Regions from separate parts of the Lactobacillus sp. UMNPBX19 genome, predicted to be linked through region 2. Evidence: predicted binding sites of a transcription regulator. Region 2 holds the regulator's gene; the other holds the start of a gene.

Region 1 (11,707 bases), on a different contig from region 2:
AGCAGCTATTCGCTACCATGAAGGTGGACGTTTAATCTATATCGGGGCTGGAACAAGTGGACGTCTTGGTGTTTTAGACGCTGCTGAACTAGTTCCTACTTACGGAATCACTCCAGACCGAGCTATTGGGCTTATTGCTGGCGGCGAGGGAGCTATGTATGTAGCAGTCGAAGGAGCTGAAGATTCACAAAAATTAGCTAGAAAAGATTTAAATGCTCTAAAGTTAAATAAAAAAGACATAGTTTTAGGTCTTGCAGCTAGTGGACGTACACCCTATGTTATTGGCGGGCTTTCTTATGCTAATGAAGTTGGAGCTTTAACTATTTCTATTGCCTGTGTCAAAGATTCAGAAATAGGACGTTCTGCTGATATAGCAATTGAAGCTGTTGTTGGTCCTGAAGTAATAACTGGTTCGACCAGAATGAAAGCTGGAACTGCTCAAAAGATGATTTTAAATATGATTTCTACTGGGGTAATGATTAAACAAGGAAAAGTCTATGAAAACATTATGATTGATGTTAAACCAACAAATTCCAAATTAATTGACCGTGCCTGTCGAATTATTCAAGCAACTACCAACGTATCTATTGAAAAAGCTCTAGATACATTGAAAGAAACCAATAACGATGTTGGCCTAGCTATTATCATGCTTAAAAACAATCAAAGTCTTAGCCAAGCAAAAAATTTATTATTAGCTACAGACGGAAATGTTGCTGAAGTTTTAAACAAGAAACTTGCTAACTAAACGTAAGGAGCTTATAATACCTACCATTGTAATGTTTCCATCTACAAGGAGAGGTGAATTTATGAGTCCTTTTTTCTTATTTGTTTATTTAATTTTAGGTGGAATTTTAGGAGGCCTCCTATCAACAATCGCTAGCAACTTACCCAATACTTTTATCAGTTGGAATTCCACCCGTATATGCCAATACAACCAATGATGCTGCCTTAATTTGGACTGTAGTTGGTTCAACTGCATCATCCCTAAAAGAATTAAAAGGGTATTGGAAAGAAGTAAGTTTCTATTCAATCTTTACAATTGTTGGATCAGCTTTAGGATGTATGCTTTTAATACAATTTCCTGGGAAAATATTCGAAAAAATTGTTCCATTTTGTATCGCTTTTTCTGGTCTAATGATTTTATTCAGTGGGGAAATTCATCTGGAAAAAGATGGTAATAACCGGCTTCTTCAGATTATATCTTTACTTTGCCTAGTGATTACTGGTATCTATGCGGGATATTTTGGAGCAGCAAGTGGCGTTTTAATGCTCGTTATCTTGAACGCCATTAGTGATGACGATTTTTTAACAGTTAATGCTATGAAAAATATAATTGGGGCTCTTTCAAACTTAGTTGCCCTAATCATCTATATGTTTATTGCAAAAATTTATTGGGATTCCGCCATTCCATTGGCTATTGGTGCCTTAATTGGGAGTTATTTCGGTCCTCGCATCATGCGTCATATTCCCGTTAAAGTTATTCGCTTTGGAATTGCCGTTTTAGCTCTTATCCAAGCAGCTTACTTTGCTTATACTGCATATAGATAAAACAGTTCTAACTCATTTGTAATACGTAAAAAGCTCTACCTTTACGCAGGTAGAGCTTTTTCAGTTACTTTTAAATAATTTTCTTTCATTTCACCCTTATATCATCGCAAGTGGCTTTTTTTCAGTCGGCTGCGGAAAGTCATTATCAATTAGTTTTATTTCATCGGGAGTCAATTTAATATTCTTAGCAGCAATATTTTCTTTCATGTGTTTAACATTGCCTGCTTTTGGAATAGATAAAATATTTCCATTTCTCAAAGTCCAAGCGAGCATCACTTGATGGGGCGTTACATGGTGAGCGCGAGCAACAATCTTAAGATTATTAGTAATTCTGATTGAATCACCCTTACCTGAATTAAATGGAGAATATCCGATAAAGCCAACGCCGTTCTTTTCTTGCCAAGGTAAGACGTCGTACTCTACCCCTCGCTCAGAGAGATTATATAGATCTTCATTAGCAAAACAGTCTTTTCCGCCAGGAACGCTAAATAGTTCTTCTAAATCAGCCACATCAAAATTTGACACACCCCAATGACGAATTAGTCCTTCTTTTTGTAATTCTTTAAGTCCCCGAACCGTTTCAGATAAACGCTTGTCTCCCCGCCAGTGGAGTAAATATAAATCTAAATAATCAGTTCCTAATCTTTTTAAGCTTTTTTCTAAGCTTTGCCGCTCTAATTCTGGAGAAGCATGATATGGATAAAATTTCGAAATTAAAAAGATTTTTCTTCGGTCATATCCTCTAATTGCCTCGCCAATTAGCTTTTCACTTTTTCCTTCACCATACATTTCCGCAGTATCTATTACTTTAATTCCATGATCTAAGCCATAGCGAAGGGCAGCAAGTTCATCTTTTTTCTTTGAAGCGTATTCGCCGATTCCCCAAGTTCCCATACCTAAACCTGATAAATTACTTTCCTGAAAACTCTTCTCCATCTCTTCTCACCTCACCTAAATTTTACCGCAGAAAAAAATAAAATTAAAAATGTTAGCGGTTTAATTTGACTAGACCAATTTTATATTTTATAATGGACTAGACCAATGAATGAGGAGGTATATATTATGAAAATCATCGTAACTAAAGATAATATTGAAGGCGGCACTAAGGCATTTGAAATTATTAAAAAGGGAATGGAAGATGGCGATAAAGTTTTAGGCTTAGCAACTGGTTCTTCCCCAATCCCAATGTATGACGATATGTGTGACAGTAACCTAGACTTCTCTGATATGACTAGTATCAACTTAGATGAATACTATGGCTTAAATCCAGATAATGATCAAAGTTATCACTACTTCATGCAAAAGCACTTATTTGATAAGAAGCCATTTAAGCATTCTTATATTCCAAATGGAATGGCCAAGGATATCGATGAAGAAGTTGATCGTTATAACGACATTATTGCTGCTAATCCTATTGATATCCAAATCCTCGGTATCGGTAGAAATGGCCATATCGCTTTTAACGAACCAGGCACTCCATTTGGCAGTTTAACTCATAAAGTTCAATTAACTGAGAGTACTATTAAAGCTAATTCACGTTTCTTTGATAACGAAGATGAAGTTCCTCGTCAAGCCATTTGTATGGGAATTAAATCCATTATGCAAAGTAAGAAGATTGTTTTACTTGCATTTGGCGAATCAAAACAAGATGCAGTTAAAGCCTTAGTTGAAGGCCCTGTTACTGAAGAAGTGCCAGCATCTATCTTACAAGATCACCCAGATGTAACAGTTATTTGTGATGAAGTTGCTGCCGCAAAACTTGATCCAAAATATAGAAACTAATCCTCATTAGTCAGACCGTTTACTTGAACGAATTAATCTTTTTAGATTAGTTCGTTTTTTATTTGATTGAATGAAATTAGTAGCATTCTTTTCTCCTTAATCTATATTTTTTCAGATCTACTCTTGACTTTTTCACCTAATTCTTTTTTTAAAAATAGCTTGCCTACCTACCAGATATTGAATTACACTATTAAAGCAAACTATATATTGTAGAAAGAACGTGATGACAGTTATTGTATTGAGCGGGCCCATTGGAGCCGGAAAATCCAGTTTAACCAGTCTTCTTGCCGAACATTTAGGCACTCAAGCCTTTTATGAGGGTGTAGATAACAATCCAATTTTGCCACTTTATTATAAAGATATGGCTCACTATACTTTTCTTTTAAACACTTATCTTTTAAACCATCGTTTGGCTCAAATTAACCAAGCTATTCGCGATCATAACAGCGTGTCCGATCGTTCCATTTATGAAGATGCCCTATTTTTCAAAATGAATGTTGACAGTGGTATTGCTGATCCTACGGAATTCAAGATTTATGATAGTTTACTTGAGAATATGATGGAGCAAGCACCTGGTAATCCAAGTAAAAAACCAGATCTTTTAATTTACATTCATGTTTCTCTTGATACTATGCTTCACCGAATTCAAAAACGTGGTCGTAAGTTTGAACAATTGTCAACCGATCCAAGTTTAAAAGATTACTATGCTCGCCTTTTATCATATTATGAGCCTTGGTACGAAAAATATAATGCATCCCCTAAGATGATGATTGATGGTGATAAATACGACTTTGTTGCCAATGAAGATGCACGAAAGAAAGTTATCAGCACAATCGATCAGAAACTTATTGATATAGGTAATTTGAACTAGTTAACGAATAGAAGGAACGTGATGACAGTTATTGTATTAAGCGGGCCCATTGGAGCCGGAAAATCCAGTCTAACAGGTATCTTATCTAAATATTTGGGTACTAATCCCTTTTATGAAAGTGTAGATGACAATCCTGTTTTGCCATTATTCTATGAAAACCCTAAAAAATATGCCTTTTTACTGCAAGTTTATTTCTTAAATACTCGTTTTCAAAGTATTAAGTCAGCCTTAACTGATGATAATAATGTACTTGACCGTTCTATCTACGAGGATGCTCTTTTCTTCCAAATGAATGCAGATATTGGGCGTGCTACTCCAGAAGAAGTCGACACTTACTATGAGCTCTTGCACAATATGATGAGTGAACTAGATCGGATGCCTAAGAAGAATCCTGATCTCCTTGTTCATATCGATGTCTCATACGATACAATGCTCAAGAGAATTCAAAAACGCGGTCGTAACTATGAACAATTAAGTTACGATCCAACTCTAGAAGATTACTACAAGCGTCTACTTCGTTATTACAAACCTTGGTATGAGAAGTATGACTATTCACCAAAAATGACTATTGACGGTGATAAACTTGATTTCATGGCAAGTGAAGAAGATCGTCAAGAAGTCCTAAATCAAATTGTGGCTAAGCTCAAAGAAATGGGTAAACTTGAAGACGACTGGAAACCTAATTTAGTTAAATAAAGCAAAACTGCGATCTATACTGGACCGCAGTTTTTTCATATATTCACATCATTAAACTAATGTCTTGAAGCGCCGCTTACTGCATCTGCCGCTTCACCTGTTAATTGATTTTCTTTAGTAACAGGATATGGCTTCATCACACTCTTACTCGTTGAAGAAATTCCCCAATCAGCAGTGTAATCAACATGATCAATTTTTGCATGTTTAATATCTTCAATTGTCTTACAACCAGTTAATTGCATATCAATTAACAATTCCTTATTTAATTGCTCAATAACTGATTGAACACCTTGTGCACCACCAAGTGCTAAGCCATATAAGAATGGACGGCCAATACCGACTAAGTCTGCACCTAATGCTAATGCCTTAAAGACATGTGATCCGCGACGAACGCCACCATCAAGAATAATTGGAACGGGGTGATCACAACTCTTCACAGCCTTTGCGATTTCAGGCAAAACATCAATTGTAGCAGGAGCACCATCAACTTCACGGCCTCCGTGGTTAGAAACTACGATTCCGTCTGCACCTGCACCAATTGCAAGCATAGCATCTTCAGCGCATTCAACGCCTTTAACAATTACAGGTACATCTGCAATTTCCTTAATCTTGCGAATATCATCTGGTCCAATATTTTGAGCAGACGAAGCATACATTTGAGCAACGCTTTGTCCCTCTCCTTTTCCACCAGTCCATTCATTAAAGAATGCAAGTGGAACAGGATAAGTAAAGTTAGTCCGTAAATTGGCCTCACGGTAGCCACTAACTAGTGCATCTACAGTTAAGAAGAAACCAGTAAAACCGGCTTTAACTGATTCTTCAATCACCATCTTATTGAAGTCCCAGTTCTTGCTCAAATATAATTGCATAAAACGAGGCGAGTCGCCGACTGCGCTTTGCACATCTTGAACACTCTTATTCGCATAAGTACTCATCCCAAATAAAGCGCCAGCAGCCTTTGCACCTTTAGCTGTATCCACTTCTGCTTCTGCATTTGCAATACCATGGCAGGCAATTGGACAAATCATGACCGGTGTCTTTAACTTCATCCCTAAAAATTCAGTATTTAATTTCGGATCTTGCATTCCAGTTAAAGCACGAGGAACAATTTGAAAATGATTAAATGCCTGCGTATTATTCCGCCAAGTCCATTCATTTTCAGCACCACTAGCTATGTAGTAATAGGCTGCTTCTGGTATTACGTACTTTGCTTCGTTTTCTAGTTCATCCAAGTTAACCATGTGTAGCTTTTCTTCTCTAGTACTTTGTGGAAAGCCCTTATAGTAAGTTGTCATTGATATTTCCTCCAATCATTAAGTAGGTTTCTATACACCTTAATTTTAGAACGATTTCATCAATTTATTAAATAAAAGCTCTTATGAAATAATTCACTATCTCTTATACGATTTACTTTCAGAAAGTTTTTACAACCTTTTATCGCTAAAATTCGCGTTTACATTTATTTATGGGAATGCTACACTATAAAAGTTGCTTATTTAAAGCTTAAAAGCGAACATTATGTCTGGAGAACAAAATGAATTTTATAAAAAACTACTTTCATTTAGAAAAGTTAGGAACTAATGTTAGAACTGAATTTATTGCTGGGTTAACTACTTTTATTAGTATGTCATATATTCTTTTCGTTAACCCTAGCGTTCTTGGCGCTAGCGGAATGAATACCGGAGCTGTCTTTACCGCTACTGCTTTAGCAGCTGCTCTTGGTACAGCAATCATGGGAATTGTGGCTAACTACCCGATCGGTGAAGCACCTGCTTTAGGTATTAACGCATTCTTTGCTTACACAGTATGTATTGGCATGAAAGTATCCTGGGAAACTGCCTTAGCTAGTGTTTTTGTTGCATCAATTATCTTTATTTTAATTACCTTATTTAAGCTAAGAGAAAAGATTATTGATTCAATTCCTTCAGACTTAAAATTTGCCATTTCTTCTGGTATTGGTTTATTTATCGCCTTTCTTGGATTACAAAACGGTGGCTTAATCGTTGCTAATAAATCAACTTTAGTTGGTTTAGGATCACTTCATAATCCACTCGTTTGGATTACTATTTTTGGTTTAATTGTTACAGTAATCTTGATGATCTTAGGCGTTCCAGGTGCTATTTTTATTGGAATGATTGCCGCATCAATCTTTGGCATTTGTACTGGTCAAATTGCTGTACCACATAAGTTCATTTCTTTAGCACCAAGTCTTGCACCTACCTTTGGTCAAGCCGTTTTCCACGTTAAAGACATTAATTCTCTCCAAATGTGGGTTGTTGTTTTAACTTTCTTACTTGTTACATTCTTTGATACTGCTGGTACCTTAATTGGTCTTGCTCAACAAGCTGGCTTTATGAAGAACAACAAAATGCCACGTGTTGGTAAAGCATTAGCCGCTGATTCAACTGCTATGATGTTTGGTTCAATCTTCGGTACTTCACCAGTTGGTGCCTTTGTCGAATCAAGTGCTGGTATTGCTGTTGGTGGTCGCTCAGGTTTAACCGCTGTCTTTGTAGCCATTTTCTTCTTGATCTCAATGATTTTTAGTCCACTACTTGGTGTCTTTACTACACAAGTAACTGCTCCTGCGTTAATAATCGTCGGAGTTTTAATGGCACAAAATACCGCACATATTCACTGGAACAAGTTAGAAATTGCCGTACCTGCATTTTTAATCTTACTTGGTATGCCTCTTACTTACTCAATTTCCGACGGTTTGGCATTAGGAATGATTACTTACCCAATTTGTATGGTTTCTGCAAAGCGTGGTAAAGAAGTTAGCCCAATGATGTGGGTACTGTTTGTAGTATTTATCATCTTCTTATGGGTATTGAATTTTAAATAGATTAAAACTCAAGAAAAAAGCTCGTGCTGATGCACGAGCTTTTTTAGGTTAATCAAAAAATTTTCTGTCAATTTTGAATATTGTTTTTACTCCCTACTAATTTCCAAACAATAAGATCTTTTACCACATCTTGGACAAGTCAATTTTCTAAACTTAGGCGTATGTGGCGCTAAATTAAATGCTAGAAATGATGGTATAAATATATCTCCGCAATTAGGACAAACGTATTCAACATTGTCATAGTAATATCGCGACAATCCCAATGCCATCATAAAAATAATAACTACTAGTGCAAGAACTTCAATTACAAAGCTAGTTATCTGGTTTAGATGATATAAATAAAATGCTATGCCGATCCCTAATATTTCAATTATTGACAAAAGCCCTCCAAAAACTAACATCTTATCTCTTAAAGCTGAAAGTCTATTTTCTTTTCTCATAATATCTGTAATGCCAGAGTGATTGGTTAATACAGCACGCGACAACTTTATTTTTTGCAAATGTTTTATTTATGCTTGTTTTTTACTTATCTCATCCATTTTCCGCTGATTATCCTGGTATTGTTCTTTAAGCAATAACTCCAGTGACTGATTCCCATGCTCATCTTGAATGAGTATTTTTATTTGTTTCAATGAAAATCCCAATTCTTTTAGAAAAAGAATTAATTCAAGCTGTCTTATCTGATCTTTTTCATAAAAACGATAGCCATTTCTTTCAGTATAAGCTGGCCTCACTAGATCTTTTTCCTCATAAAACCTTAAAGTCCGTGTACTCACTTGTAATTTCTTGGCTGCTTCTCCGATGGTATATCTTTCTGACATTACTTTCACCTCGCAGATTTAAGATATCAATTGACGTAAGGTTAAGGTCAACTTCTAAATTATAAAATATTCTATTTCCTTGGAAATATTGTTCGGCTTTTAAACCAATTTTCTTATTTTTGTACCTATTATTCTATATTTTTTTGATTTAATCGAATAATTATAGTTTTTATTCTTGAAATAGTTAATAATTTAGATATAATTTTAGTTGAAGATTCGCTTTTAAGTGATTAAACCCATAAATTAATCATTTAAAATTATATTTTCCTTTAAAATCCGAACATTACCATTCTTGGAGGGCTACATGAATTCAATTGGTAAATTTTTCCATTTAAATGAAAACCATACTTCATTTAAAACTGAGTTTTTAGCTGGATTGACTACTTTTGTCAGCATGTCTTACATTCTGTTTGTTAACCCAGCTGTTTTAGGAGCAAGCGGCATGAACAAAGGAGCGCTGTTTACCGCGACTGCCTTATCCGCTGCTTTCACGTGTATTGTAATGGGATTAGTTGCCAATTACCCTATTGCTTCTGCACCAACCTTAGGACTTAACGCATTCTTCACCTACACCGTCTGCTTAGGAATGCATGTTAAGTGGCAAACTGCGTTAGCTGCTGTTTTTGTCGCTTCGATTCTTTTCATCTTGTTAACTGTATTTAAAGTACGTGAGATGATTATCGATGCCATCCCTAGTGACATTAAATATGCGATCTCAGCTGGTATCGGTTTATTTATTGCCTTTATCGGTCTACAAGGTGGTAATTTAATTAGCAAGAGTGATTCTACCTTAGTTACTGTTGGTGCTTTGAACAATCCACTTGTTTGGATCACAATTTTTGGTTTAGTTGTAACTATTTTCTTAATGATCGCCAGAGTTCCTGGGGCCATCTTTATCGGAATGATCGTGGCTGCTGTCTTTGGGATTATAATTGGTCAAATTCCAATGCCTAAGGCCTTTATTTCAGGCGTTCCAAGTCTTTCACCAATTTTTGGTCAAGCTGTTTTCCATATTAGCGACATTAATACTGTACAAATGTGGATCGTTGTCTTCACTTTCTTACTGGTTACTTTCTTTGACACTACTGGTACTTTAATCGGACTTGTTCAACAAGCAGGTCTTATGAAAGACAACAAAATGCCACGTGCCGGTGAAGCTCTAGCAGCTGACTCATCTGGTATGTTAGTTGGTTCTGTTCTTGGTACTTCACCAGTTGGTGCCTTTGTTGAATCAAGTGCTGGTATTGCAGTTGGTGGTAGAACCGGTTTAACTGCTGTCTGGGTTGGTATTTTCTTCTTAATCTCAACCATCTTCAGCCCAATCTTAAGTGTCTTTACCACTCAAGTAACTGCTCCTGCTTTAATCATCGTTGGGGTATTAATGGCTGAAAACTTAGCACATGTACACTGGACTGATCTTGAAATTGCAATTCCTTGTTTCTTAATCGCACTCGGTATGCCTCTTACCTACTCAATTTCAGATGGTCTTGGCTGGGGCTTAATTATTTACCCAGTATCAATGCTTGCTGCTAAGAGATTCAAAGAAATTACGCCAATGATGTGGATCTTATTCTTTGTCTTCGTCATTTACTTCGTTGTTCTAAATATAAAATAGAGATTACAAAATGAAAAAACTAGTTAGAGACAAAATTCCTGGATTCGCTACCTACGCATCTTATCGTCAACTTAAACCTGAAGAACGAGAAGATGCCTTAAAAAATAAAATCGTCGAAGAAGCTAATGAAGTTAAAGCTGCGCCTGATGATCAAAATCTCCTTGAAGAATTAGCTGATGTTTACACAGTGTTAGAAGCATTTTTAGATTTTAAAAATATTAGTAAAGAAGAATTACTAAAGCAAGTAAAAGCAAAGAAAGCTGAAAAAGGTGGCTTTACCAAATTCCTTTTGATGAATACTGATAAATAAGTATTAGAGTAAAAAGAGCTGTATGCTCTTTTTATTTTGAAATCATCTATCTCCATTTGCGTATACGATAAATTTCTGCTAGAATACTTAACAATCAAGTTATCTATATATCGTCGAAATAAGGTCGACAGTATCTACCCTGAGCCATAAATTCAGGACTATAGGTATCAGACGTCATAAATTTGCTTTAAAGGACATCTTTTACCCATGGCTTTTTGGGTAAACTTGTCCTTTTTTCATTTTTATTTTATGTTGGAGAAATGATGCAATTTTTAGATAAAGTCTTTCATTTAGAGGATGCACATACTAATGTCAAACGCGAATTAATCGCTGCTCTTACCACGTTTGTTTCATTGTCATACATCCTTTTTGTTAACCCTAATATTTTAAGTGCAGCTGGTATTAATAAAGGCGCTGCTTTCACTGTTACTGCAATCGCAACTGCAATTGGTTGTTTCTTGATGGGATTTATTGCAAATTATCCTATTGCCTTAGCACCAACACTTGGTAGTGCGGCCTTTTTCTCATATAACGTTGTTATCGGGATGCATATCAATTGGCAAACTGCTCTAGCTAGTGTGTTAGTAGCTTCAATTTTATTCATTTTGATTACTGTTTTAAAACTTCGTGAAAAAGTTGTTGATGCAATTCCTCAAGATTTAAAATATGCAATTTCTGCTGGTATTGGCTTGTTCATTGCTTTTATTGGATTGCAAAATGGTAAATTGATCGTCGACAATAAATCATCTCTTGTTGGTCTTGGTTCATTTAACAATCCAGCAGTTTGGATCACCCTATTTGGTTTAATCTTAACAGTTATCTTAATGGCAGCTAAAGTACCGGGCTCAATTTTCATCGGAATGATTGTAACTGCTATTTTCGGAATGGTTATTGGTCAAATTCCAATGCCACATGGTATCGTTTCTGGAGCTCCAAGTATTGCACCTACTTTCGGTCAAGCAGTATTCCACTTAAAAGATATCAATACACCACAACTATTTATGGTTGTTTTAACATTCTTACTTGTTACATTCTTTGATACTGCTGGTACCTTAATTGGTATGACACAACAAGCTGGAATGGTTGATAAAAATGGCAAAATTCCACGTATTGGTAAAGCCTTCTTGTCAGATTCACTTGCTATGGTTGAAGGTTCTGTTCTTGGTACTGCTCCACTTGGTACTTCTGTTGAATCAAGTGCCGGTATCGCAATGGGCGG
Region 2 (11,707 bases):
TGGAAGAAAAAATAGAGCAAACTAAAAAGCCGCTTGATAACTTTTGGGACAGTTGATAGCAGCTTTTAGTTTGTCTTGATACTTTACCACCGCATTTTAGCGGCTTGTGCTTTGAGAGAGCTATTACCAGTAGCTCTCTCTTTTTTTTGCTATAAATAGTTTACTTCTTTTTTATTTTTCTTTCAAATTGAAACAATAATATATTAAACTCTCTTAACAGTAATATCTCCCACATTGGCGCGGCCTTGAAGCACTAAGGTTGGACCCTCTGCTGGTTGATCACCATCAATAGTAATATCATTAAAACCTTGATTTAATTGATTGTCTACTCGCCAAGACGTTGGAATGTAGAGGGTTAGCTCTCCCATTGACATATTCACGTTAGCAATCACTTCATCCCCAGCTGGTTTTGCTGAATCAAGGTAGACATTAACGTCTCCCATTGAAACATTTATCGTTACTGTCTCTAAATGCTGTGAATGAACATAACGTGAGGTAGAAGACATTTTTTCGCTAATTACAATATTGTCACCATTATCTGAACTTGTTGTATCAGAAAATACATGTTCAGCCTTAAATTTATGAGGTGCCTTTAAGTCAGACCAATTAGTACTGACTTTTTCACCATTAATAATTACAGTTGGCTTCCAACTTTTTTTGAAGATTAATCTTAAACCTCCCCAAACCAAAAATGCTGCTAAAAGCACTGTCCAAGGAACAATACTTTCAATATGAAGAGGCTTTGCATAGATAATTAATAAAAATGCAATTGAAAAAATTGTCCCACCTAAACTTCTATTAATTAAGGAAGTAATTAATGTTGCCGCAAATACTACGGTCCAAAAAATTGTCCAGAACCCTAATTCTACTGGAATTAAATGCAACTGATCTAAAACTAAAAATGCTGCTGCTGCAAGCAGGCCTAAGCCCCAAAGAACCCTTCCAAAACTGGCCTTTCTCATGATAATACCCTTCTCTCTTTTAATCTATCATTTAAATCTCGATAATATCGTCTAGAAACATAGACTGTCTTATATGAATCATGAAATTTAATCTGACAATTAGAGATCGATTTAGTAATAGCATAAATCTGATCTAAATTTAAAATTGTCGATTTTGATATTCGCATGAACTGTCCACCTAATAGGTTTTCTAATTCATATAATTTATATTTAACAAAATATGCATTCCTAGTCGTGTGCGCCATTACTTGCTTATCATCTGTTTCAAAAAACAAAATATCATTAATACTTAAATAGTAGGAAGTGTTGTCCATCATTCCTTCAATTTGGTCAGGATGATCTGAATCCATTTGAAGCTGTTGATAGATTCTTTCTATTTCAGGTGTTAACTGACCAGCATGAATGGTTATTTCTGTTTCTTTCTGATCCGGATCAAGTTCAAGCTTAACTTTCACAATTCTCACTTCCTTGTTTCATTTTCGATAATTATATTAAACATGAATGTAAGATTAAAATCTAGTGAAATTAACTAAGTGGTCATTTTATAGTTCTAAGTGGTCAAAAAAAGAAGTATGAATCAAGATGGGGATCTTGTTTCATACTTCTTTTAGGCTTTAACCTAGTAATCGCTCGGCTTGGTCAATTACATTTTTACCATTCATTGTGCCATAATCTTGCATCCTAATTGCTTCTAAGGGTATATCGTGCTTACTTGCATCCTCCTTAAGATGGTCTTCCATATACTTAATTTATGGTCCAATTAAGATACAATCTGGTGCATCTTTTTCAATAATATCTTCCACTTGAGCTGCTGCGACAGCTTTAATTTCATACTTTTTCTCTACCTTAGTCAGTCTTTTATTAATACTTCCGATAAGCAGGTGCTTGATAGTCTTCCATAAATTGCAGAATTTTATCAAAATCGGTTCCAAAATAAATTGCATCTAAATAGATATTCTCCAAAAAATCATCTTGATTCATTCGCTTAAGGAGTTTATCTAGATAATCATAGAAACCTTTATAATTATAAAAAGCTACTGGCTTGGCATTGTCACCAATTGCGGTCCAAGAAATAGCCTGACTTATTTCTTCTAAAGTTCCAATACTCCCAGGTAAAGCTACCATTCCATCTGCTAGATTCATCATGGTATCTTTTCGCTTATCCATATTAGGTACTACACGAAAATCCTGTACTTCGTCGTAAGCAGCTCCGCGATTCTTTAATTCTTCAGTAATAATGCCGTGGACGATACCACCATTTTCTAAAACACCGTCTGCAACTGCCCGCATTAAGCCGAACTTTCCGCCACCATAGACTAATTCAATTTGGTGGTCGGCCATTTTCTTACCAAAATTATAGGCAGCCTTGGTGTATTCAGGACGATTTCCAGCCCTGGCACCACAGTATACTGCAAGTTTTTTAATCATTTTATCTACCTGATTTCTATCTCATTACTTTGTCTATCTCATCTATCTTAAAATTATTTTCTCTTTAATTACAAATAAAAGCGCATAAAAAATACACAAGCCTACCTAAACTTGTGCAAAAGGACTATATTATAGTAAATTATTTTTTGTTCTTATCTTTATCTGAATCCAAAAAGTAAATTAAAGTTTGCAGTTCAGTTGCTAAGTCAACATTTTGAACCCGAACACTAGATGGAGCAGATAAACGAAGCGGCGTGAAGTTCATAATTCCCTTAATTCCAGCGTCAAACATTTCATTCGCTGTCTTTTGGGCTGCCGTTTGGGGAACACAGAGAATAGCAATGGTAATCTGTTGTTCACGCAATTGCTTCTTCATCTCACTCATGTCATAAACAGGCACACCTGACATAATTGTGCCAGTAATTTCAGGATTAATGTCAAAAGCGGCACTAATTCTGATATTATTAGTACGCTTAAAGTTATAATTTAAAAGCGCATGACCCATGTTACCAACACCAACCAAGGCAACATTGGTTAAGGTATCTTGATTTAAAATCTTTTTAAAGAAATTAAGTAAGTTCTTAACGTCATAACCGTATCCACGCTTACCTAAAGCACCAAAATAAGAAAAGTCTCGACGAATTGAAGCACTATCTACCTGAACAGCTTCAGCAAGTTCAGTTGAAGATACTTTTTCTTTTCCTTCATCATTTAAAAAAATCAAATAGCGGTAATAAAGTGGCAAGCGTCTAGCGGTAGCCTTAGGAATCTTAATTTCATCCATGAGAGGCCTCTTTCTTTCATAAAATAAAGATGTGAAATATTTACTAATCAAACTAATAATAGGCATTCTTCAAGGATAAATCAAGAAACAATTTTCACAAAGATAATATTTTCATAAAATTTAAAACATTTGCTATGTTAAAATAAGTTCTAGGAGAACAAACTATGATTATTGCACAAGCTCAAGACCTCGAACAACGTTTCGGAGGCAATACTATTTTCAGTAACATTTCTTTTTCTGTTCCTGATAATGCCAGAATCGGTCTGGTTGGTCCTAACGGAGCCGGAAAAACTACCTTATTAAAGATTATGACTGGCCAGCAAGAACCTACTAGTGGTCAATTTACCATTAATAAGGGATTTAAAGTCGGCTATATCGCCCAGGAAAATGCCCTAGATGAAGATAAGACTATCTGGGATGAAATGCTTACTGTCTTTGATAATTTAATTGAAAAGAATAAGCGCATCACTAAAATGCAGGAACAAATTGCTGAACATCCTGAAGATGAAGACCTGCTCAAGCGCTATGACCAGCTTGCATACGACTTTGAACAAGAAGGCGGCTTTACTTATCAAGCTGAAATTAAGAGCATTCTCAACGGTTTTAATTTTAAAGAAAATACCTGGCAGAAAGTTATCGGAACTCTTTCCGGTGGTGAAAAAACGCGCCTTGCTTTTGTGAAATTACTGTTGCAAAAGCCACCAGTTCTCTTGCTAGACGAACCTACTAACTATCTTGACTTAGATACTTTAGATTGGTTAGAAGCATTTTTGAAGAACTACCAAGGCGCAATTATCACTGTTTCTCACGACCAGTACTTCTTAGATCACTTAGCTAACCAAATCTTTGAATTAAACTTTGGAAAACTAACTACCTTTAAAGGTAACTATAGTCAATACGTTAAAGAACGTGAATTGATGAATAACCAGCAAGAAGCTGCCTATGAGAAGCAACAAGAAAAGATCAAAAAAGAAGAAGAGTTCATCCAAAAGAACTTAGTTCGTGCTTCAACTACTAAACGTGCTCAGAGTAGACGTAAGGCTTTAGACAAGATGGAGCGAATTAAGCCACCTAAGCACAAGCAAAAAGTTCGTATTAACTTTACTAGTGACCGTCCTTCAGGAAAAGAAGTCTTAATTGCCAAAGACTTAACTATCGGTTATCCAGATAAAACAATGGTTTCTGACATTGACTTTCAAGTTAATAAAAATGACCGTGTTGCAATTATCGGACCAAACGGAATTGGTAAGTCTACCCTACTTAAAACAATTATGAAAAAACTTGAACCTAAAGATGGTTCAATTAAGTATGGTGCTAGTTTAGACATTGGTTATTACGACCAAGAACTTCAAAGTCTTGATCCTTCAAAGACTGTTCTTGATACCATTTGGGATCGTCACAAGACGATGCCAGAAAAAGACGTTCGCTCAATCTTAGCTTCCTTCTTATTTACTGCTGAAGATATTGATAAGACTGTTGGTCAATTATCTGGTGGACAAAAAGCTCGTTTAACTTTAACTGTTTTGTCTCTTGAAAAAGACAACTTCTTGCTAATGGACGAGCCAACTAACCACTTAGATATTGAAGCAAAAGAAGTGCTTGAACAAGCCTTAAATACTTATGACGGCACTCTTCTCTTTGTTTCTCACGACCGTTACTTTATTAACGAGTTAGCTAATAAGATTATTTCAGTTCGTGATGGTCACGCTAAGATCTATAATGGTAATTATTCTTACTACTTAGATGAAAAAGCTAAACAAGCTGCTGCAGTTCAAGAAGCGGAAGCACAAAAAGCAGAAACTGAAACTACCCCCTCGGTTAGTCAAAATAAGGGTAAGCTGTCTTACCAAGAACAAAAGGCACGCGATTCTCAAAAGAGAAAACTAGAACGTGCAGTTAGCGATGCCGAGGCTCGAATTGAAAAGCTCGAAGCAGAAGAACAAGAAATTCAAACTGAAATGGCCAATCCTGATATTGCGGCTTCATTTGAAAAACTCGGACCACTTCAAGAAAAATTATCTGCTGTTCAAGAACAACTCGAGCAAGCAAATAATGACTGGGAAAATGCCTTAGAAGCATTAGATGAATTTGAATAAAGTAAAAGATCAAGATTCTCAAAAAATAGAAAATCTTGATCTTTTTTCATGTTTATTTTATATATTAGCTATTCATTTCTCTTAATTGATGAATTTTATATTGAACCTTCACTTCTCCGTTTAAATTTTTCACAAAAATATGATATTGATCTTTAGGAACAAATACACGCATTGTAAAAACATTTTCTCCATTGTTAATAAATATCTCTGCAGATGATATATCCTGGATTATTCGTATGCTAATAGATTTTTCAGCCTTCAGATTGCAGCTTCTTTCAGTTCCAAATTCGTCTTCAAATTCTATACCAGTTTTAATTCTTTGCACTATAAATCTATTTTTTATCTTATCTAAAACTAAACGCAAATGACTCGTATTTTCTCTATTAGCGAACAAGTCAATTATACTTATAGCATTATTATCTTTAGTAAAAATATCAAATTTAATATCTCTACAATTAATTAAGCCAGCAACAATCTCCTGATTTTTACTGATTATTTTATTCTCCATGTAATCAGTTGTATATAATTTTATTATCTCATTTACCGGTTTTTGAATAAGTTTGCCATTTCTTATTGATAATTCTCTTGGAAAAATTAAGCATCCATCATAATGATATTTAATTAGTGGGGAATTTGAATTCATAATGCTCATCCATGCGCTTAAAATACGTCTTCCATCAGGTGTGCTCATGGTCTGAGGCGCATAAAAATCAAAACCTGAATCTATTTCTTCATACTCTTTACTTTTAAAATATAAGTTTCTAAAATCCAATTTATTTCCAATGGCATAACATGCTTGAAATGCATTTAAAAATTGATTTCCTTTGCTCTGCAATCCCTGCGGACAAAACAACAGCACTCCTTTATTATCTAGTTCAAAATAATCTGGGCATTCCCACATATAGCCTTTTTTTTCAAAATTAGTTTTAACCTCACCAACTTTGTTCCAACTTTTTAAATTCTGACTTTCATAAATTAGGACAGTACCAGTTTTGGCTTTTGTTTGTACGCCTATTATTGAATAATATTTACCATTTTTCTTAAAAATTTTAGGATCTCGAAAGTGACCTGTATAACCAGAAATTGGTCCTTTAATTAATGGATACATCATTTTGGCTACATTATCATTTTCGTCCATGTAGGCTCCTAATTGACACGGAACTCTATGCCAATCATCTGTATCAGTATTAGTCCAAGAATTACCATTGTACATAAGGAACAATTTATTATTGATTGGGATAGCACTTCCTGAATATACTCCATACTTATCAAATACAGTATCATTGTTCATTACTTCGCCAACCGGTCTCCAATCAACCAAATTTTTCGATTTCCAGTGAAACCATCCCTGTTGAAAATAATTTGGATTCATACTATATTTCATCGGAAACCATTGGTGAAATAAATGATAGTACCCATTAAAATATGAAAAACCATTTGGATCACCCAACATGCCAAATAAGCTCTCAATATGAATTCTTTGATGATATGGTGATCTTTTTACACTATTTTTTTCTTTGAGCAAATTTTCTTCAGGAATATCTTTTAGATTTGAAACTAGGTATTCAAATTGTTTTCTTCTATTAATCATTTTTAACTCTATTAATCATTTTTAACGCACTCATTTTGATAAAAAAGAAAGCTAAATGTATCTAACTAAAAAGAGGGGGGGAAGTACTGATACAATTAGCTCTCTTGCACTTAATACTTATTAATTCATTTCATTCACAGTACCTTTTACTTGCGCAGTCATTGTAGGTTCAGTTAGAACAATTAATTTTTGTTGTGCTTTAACATCTCCAGAAGCAATTGGATCAACTTCTGCATAATCCTTTGAGTTGGTAATCAAAACTATAACTATATTGTCATAACCTTTTTCGCCTATTTCTTTATAATCATATGTTCCAAGCAATTCACCCTTATTTACCTTTTGTCCCTGCTTTACTACAGTGCTAAAGCCTTTTCCTTTTAGATTTACTGTATCTATACCTAGATGAATGAGAATTTCCGCACCATCATCTGACTTAACTCCATATGCATGACCTGTTGGATAAGCCACAGTAATTGTTCCATTTACAGGAGAAACTATATTATTTGATGATGGTTCAATAGCTATTCCTTTTCCCATCATTCCCGAAGCAAAAGCTTTATCAGAAACTAAATTTAAAGCTTCAATTTTACCACTAACAGGAGCATCTATTACTTCGTCTGATACGTGACTAGGCTCTTGTGTAAAAGTATTTTGTTTTTTCTCTATATCTTCTTTTTGGCTATTTTTATCATTACTATCAAATGCATGTTTGCCATAATAAACGTAAGTTAGCCCAAATGCCACTCCAAAACCAACTACACAAACTAAAATATATAATGGAAGTTGTTGATTCAAAAATAATAATATACCTGGGATAACAGTTATTGACATACCAGTAGCTTTCAAATTTAAAATACTTGAAAGAAATCCACCGACACCACCACCAATACAGCCAAATAAGAATGGTTTGATATATTTAATATTTACACCATAAATTGCTGGTTCAGTGATACCTAGTAAAGCTGAAATTGTTGATGGATATGCAATTTGTTTCATTTTATTTGAATGAATTCGTAAAGCTACAGCCAAGGCAGCTCCGGCTTGTGCGGCAATAGCAGCGGATCCAATTGGATTTACGGGATTCCAGTGAGTATTGGCTAATAACTGGATTTCTACTAAGTTTAGTGCATGGTGTAATCCAGTAACAACAATCATCTGACAAACAGCTCCCCAGATCAGTCCACCTAATCCAAATGGTAATTGAACTATCCATTCTGCTGCATGTAAAATGCCTTGCTCAACAATTCTGAAGATTGGACCAACGCAAAGTAATCCTAAAATACTTCCAACTAATAATGTGGCAAATGGAGTAACGATTAAATCAAGAGAACTGATAACATGTTTATGGATCCACTTTTCAGTTTTTGCTCCAATAAATCCTAAAATAAAAGCTGGTAAAACTGAAGCTTGATAGCCAGCAACTGGAATAAAGCCAAAAAACATTAATGGAGCAACTTTCCCTTGGGCAACATCCCATGCTGATGGTAAAGCAGGATTAACTAGCATTAACCCCAGTAAAATACCCAAAATTGGACTACCACCAAAAACTCTAAATGCAGACCAACAAATTAAAACTGGTAAAAAACTAAAAGCCGTTCCAGTCAAAATATTAAAGTAAGTAGTAAATTGAACGGGAATTGATTTAGCTGACATTCCCATCATCTTTAAAAGAGATGGTTGTGTTAATAAACCTTGCAACCCCATAAAAAGCCCTGTTGCAACTAAAGCAGGGATAATTGGTACAAAGACATCTGCAAACATTCTTATCGATCGTTGAAACCATCCCGACTGTTCTGCAGCTACATCATTTAACTCATCTTTAGATGTTGTAGAAACGCCTTCTTCTTTTACCGCTTCATAAACATCATTTACTAAACCAGTACCAAAAATAATTTGATATTGTCCAGCTGTAAAAAAGTATCCTTTTGCCTTATCAATTTTATCCAGTGCTTTTTCATTTACCTTTTCACGGTCTTTTACAACTATTCTTAATCTGGTAGCACAGTGGGCTAAAGAAACGATATTTTCTTTGCCACCAATGGCGGCTATAACCTCCTCAGCTATCTTTTGGTTTTCTTTACTAGACATTTTCTTTCTCCATTTCTTTTACATCCCTTACGCCAATTATTGTAAGCGCTTATCATATATGATTAAATACATTTCTGTTACATCTAATATGTAAAATTATGACATTTTATTTATAAAATCAAATTTTCCTTCTAATAACTGAACTCCATTAGTACCAACGTAAACATGTATTTTGCTACTTTCTTTATGGGACCTGCCCATATTGTCATAAAATGACAATTGATTTGCATTTATATAAAATTCTACATGTTGACTTGAATGACCTGATATAGCAATCTTGGTAAAATCTATTAACCGCTTAACTGGCTGAACGATACTCGCTGTTTCTTGATGGATATATAACTGTATAGTTTCTTTTCGATCATAATCACTTAAATTCTCAATATCTATTGAAATTTTTATAGGCCTATCCAGAAATAGTCGATCAGAAGAAATAGTTAAATTTGAATACTTTATTTTTCCATACGAAAGTCCATAGCCAAATGGATATAAAGCTTTAGCCGGTGCATCAATGTACTTAGATACAAATCTACCAACATGTTGAGAGTTACTCTCTGGTCTTCCTGTAGACAGATGATTGTAATACAACGGCTCTTGAGCTGAAGCATATGGAAAGCTCATAGTTAATCTTCCTGAAGGATTTACCTTGCCAAATAGTATATCTGCAATTGCATTTCCACCTTCAGTACCAGGAAACCAACTTTCCAGTATTACATCGACCTTATCTTTAACTTTTGTCAGTACTAACGGTCTCCCACTAATGAGTACTAAAATTATTGGTTTATTTAATTGAGATAATTTATCCAATAATTTCAATTGATTTGGTGCAATATTTAAGTTTGTCTTAGCACCAGCTTCTCCTGCTTCATATGTTTCTTCACCTAATGTTAAAACGATAGTATCAGCTGCTTTTGCAGCTTTAATTGCATTCTGAATATTTATTCTTTCTTTTTCCGGTGAAGATACAATTTTATTAATATCTTTCTCTGTTAAAAAACCTAGCTTTTTTAATAGTGCTTTATCACGACACAAGTCTGTCCCATGATTTACAGTTAAATTATTAGTATATTGTCCTAATCCATCAGCTATTGTTACAGTATCTCTTGAATTTCCATGAATTGCCCACATACCAATTAATTTTTGACTATTGGCATAAGGACCAATTAAAGCAACTTTTGCATCTTTCTTCAGAGGTAATATACTATTTTTATTTTGAATTAAAACTAATGATTCTTGAGCCAATTTTCGTGCTAATTTACGTTTTTGAGGAGTAAGTATACTATTTTTTTCTTTTTCAACAGACGCACCAAAGCATGGTTTTTCAAATAATCCTAATTGATTTTTTAAATTTAGTACTTTGAGAACTGCATTATTTATTTTTCTTTCATCTAGCATTCCATTAGTCACCAAATCATGCAGGCCATTTGCATAACAAGGAGATTTCATATCGATATCTACGCCTGCATCCATAGCTTTTAAAGCAGCATCAGTTGAATCTCGTGCAAAACCATGCTTAATTAATTCATAAATAGATGCATAATCAGAAATTATAATACCGTTGAATTTCCATTTTTTACGTAGTACATCTGACAACAACCAATTATCTGCTGTAGAGGGCACCCCATTTAAAGTTGTTAATGCAGTCATAACCATTCCTGCCCCAGCTTTTACGCCAGCTCTATAAGGTGGCAAGAAATTTTGATATAAATTACTTAAAGACATATCAACTTGATTGTATTCCCGTCCAGCTTCCACGGCTCCATAAGCAGCGTAGTGCTTTATACATGCTACTTGACCTGTTTTATTTGCAAGATTTTCTTGCAAACCTTCAACCATATTTTCAGAGTAAACAGAATTTAAATATGGATCTTCACCTGGCGACTCTAAAACTCTTCCCCATCTCGCATCATGCACAACATCTACCATGGGTGCAAATGCTACTTGATTACCCGATGCTGATGCTTCTTCGGCAGCAACAGAGTATGCTCTTTTTACTAATTTTGGGTTCCATGAACTTCCTAAACCTAAGGGAATTGGAAAGATAGTTTTAAAGCCATAAATAACATCTGACATGAACAGCATCGGTATATGATGTGGCTGCTTCTGCATTTGTTGATTTTGTACTCTGCGAACATTTTCCGCACCTACAATATTTAATGCTGATCCACATAAATTAACCATCTTTTTAGAAATACCCAATTTTTCAATCGGACCAATAGAAATATCAGAAGCTGAAAAGAATTCTCCAGATAGCTGAATTAATTGACCAATTTTTTCATCTAGTGACATTTCATTTAATAATGTAAATATTTTCTCTTGTTTCATTTTTATCCTCGATATATTTATTTATCCTTTTCACTATAGATTTTAGATAATTAACCGCTTACAATAAATACCAGAATGTTACTACTTATATGTAAAATATTTACATCTACACTAAAAACAGCCACATGATAAAAGAAAGAAACAATTTTTGTATTATGAAAATAACTCACGAACAAATTTTAAATAAGTCAATTGCACCATTTAAAGCTTTCTCTTTTCGCTCCAGAGATTCATCAAGAATCATTCCATCACATTGGCATGAAAGCACTGAAATTCTTTTTGTTCTAAGTGGTAAAATGAACACCACTATCAATGGAAAGCTCCAAGAAATTAATCAAAATCAATTTATTATTATCAACCCATGTGTAATTCATTCAACTAATGCGCTTAAAAATAGCCATATTCTTTGTATACAATATCCATTCACATTTCT

Evidence for each region. Region 2 encodes Rex, which represses fermentation and respiration genes when NADH is low (regulators of the CRP and FNR family bind a similar motif). Its sites were predicted from a motif close to TTGTGAANTANTTCACAA; they were not measured.
Region 1: the regulator Rex is predicted to act here: its motif matches at 6,274-6,291, upstream of CP370_RS05415 (alpha-hydroxy-acid oxidizing protein).

The regions. Positions count from the first base shown of each region.
Region 1 is NZ_PCYR01000014.1:998-12,704, reverse strand. It holds gene murQ (N-acetylmuramic acid 6-phosphate etherase) at 1-745, shown strand, start outside; partial or broken gene CP370_RS05440 (sulfite exporter TauE/SafE family protein) at 807-1,548, shown strand; gene CP370_RS05435 (aldo/keto reductase) at 1,645-2,484, opposite strand; gene nagB (glucosamine-6-phosphate deaminase) at 2,611-3,330, shown strand; gene CP370_RS05425 (deoxynucleoside kinase) at 3,551-4,201, shown strand; gene CP370_RS05420 (deoxynucleoside kinase) at 4,223-4,897, shown strand; gene CP370_RS05415 (alpha-hydroxy-acid oxidizing protein) at 4,954-6,192, opposite strand; gene CP370_RS05410 (NCS2 family permease) at 6,432-7,742, shown strand; partial or broken gene CP370_RS05405 (MerR family transcriptional regulator) at 7,829-8,563, opposite strand; gene CP370_RS05400 (NCS2 family permease) at 8,868-10,178, shown strand; gene CP370_RS05395 (nucleoside triphosphate pyrophosphohydrolase) at 10,189-10,488, shown strand; purine riboswitch at 10,572-10,669, shown strand; gene CP370_RS05390 (NCS2 family permease) at 10,752-11,707, shown strand, end outside.
Region 2 is NZ_PCYR01000010.1:51,088-62,794, reverse strand. It holds gene CP370_RS09845 (hypothetical protein) at 1-15, shown strand, start outside; gene CP370_RS04560 (hypothetical protein) at 204-962, opposite strand; gene CP370_RS04555 (LytTR family DNA-binding domain-containing protein) at 959-1,417, opposite strand; gene CP370_RS10205 (PTS sugar transporter subunit IIC) at 1,577-1,702, opposite strand; gene CP370_RS04545 (TIGR00730 family Rossman fold protein) at 1,824-2,390, opposite strand; gene CP370_RS04540 (redox-sensing transcriptional repressor Rex) at 2,530-3,174, opposite strand; gene CP370_RS04535 (ABC-F family ATP-binding cassette domain-containing protein) at 3,339-5,270, shown strand; gene CP370_RS04530 (sucrose-6-phosphate hydrolase) at 5,335-6,861, opposite strand; gene CP370_RS04525 (sucrose-specific PTS transporter subunit IIBC) at 6,982-8,949, opposite strand; gene bglX (beta-glucosidase BglX) at 9,046-11,274, opposite strand; gene CP370_RS04515 (AraC family transcriptional regulator) at 11,400-11,707, shown strand, end outside.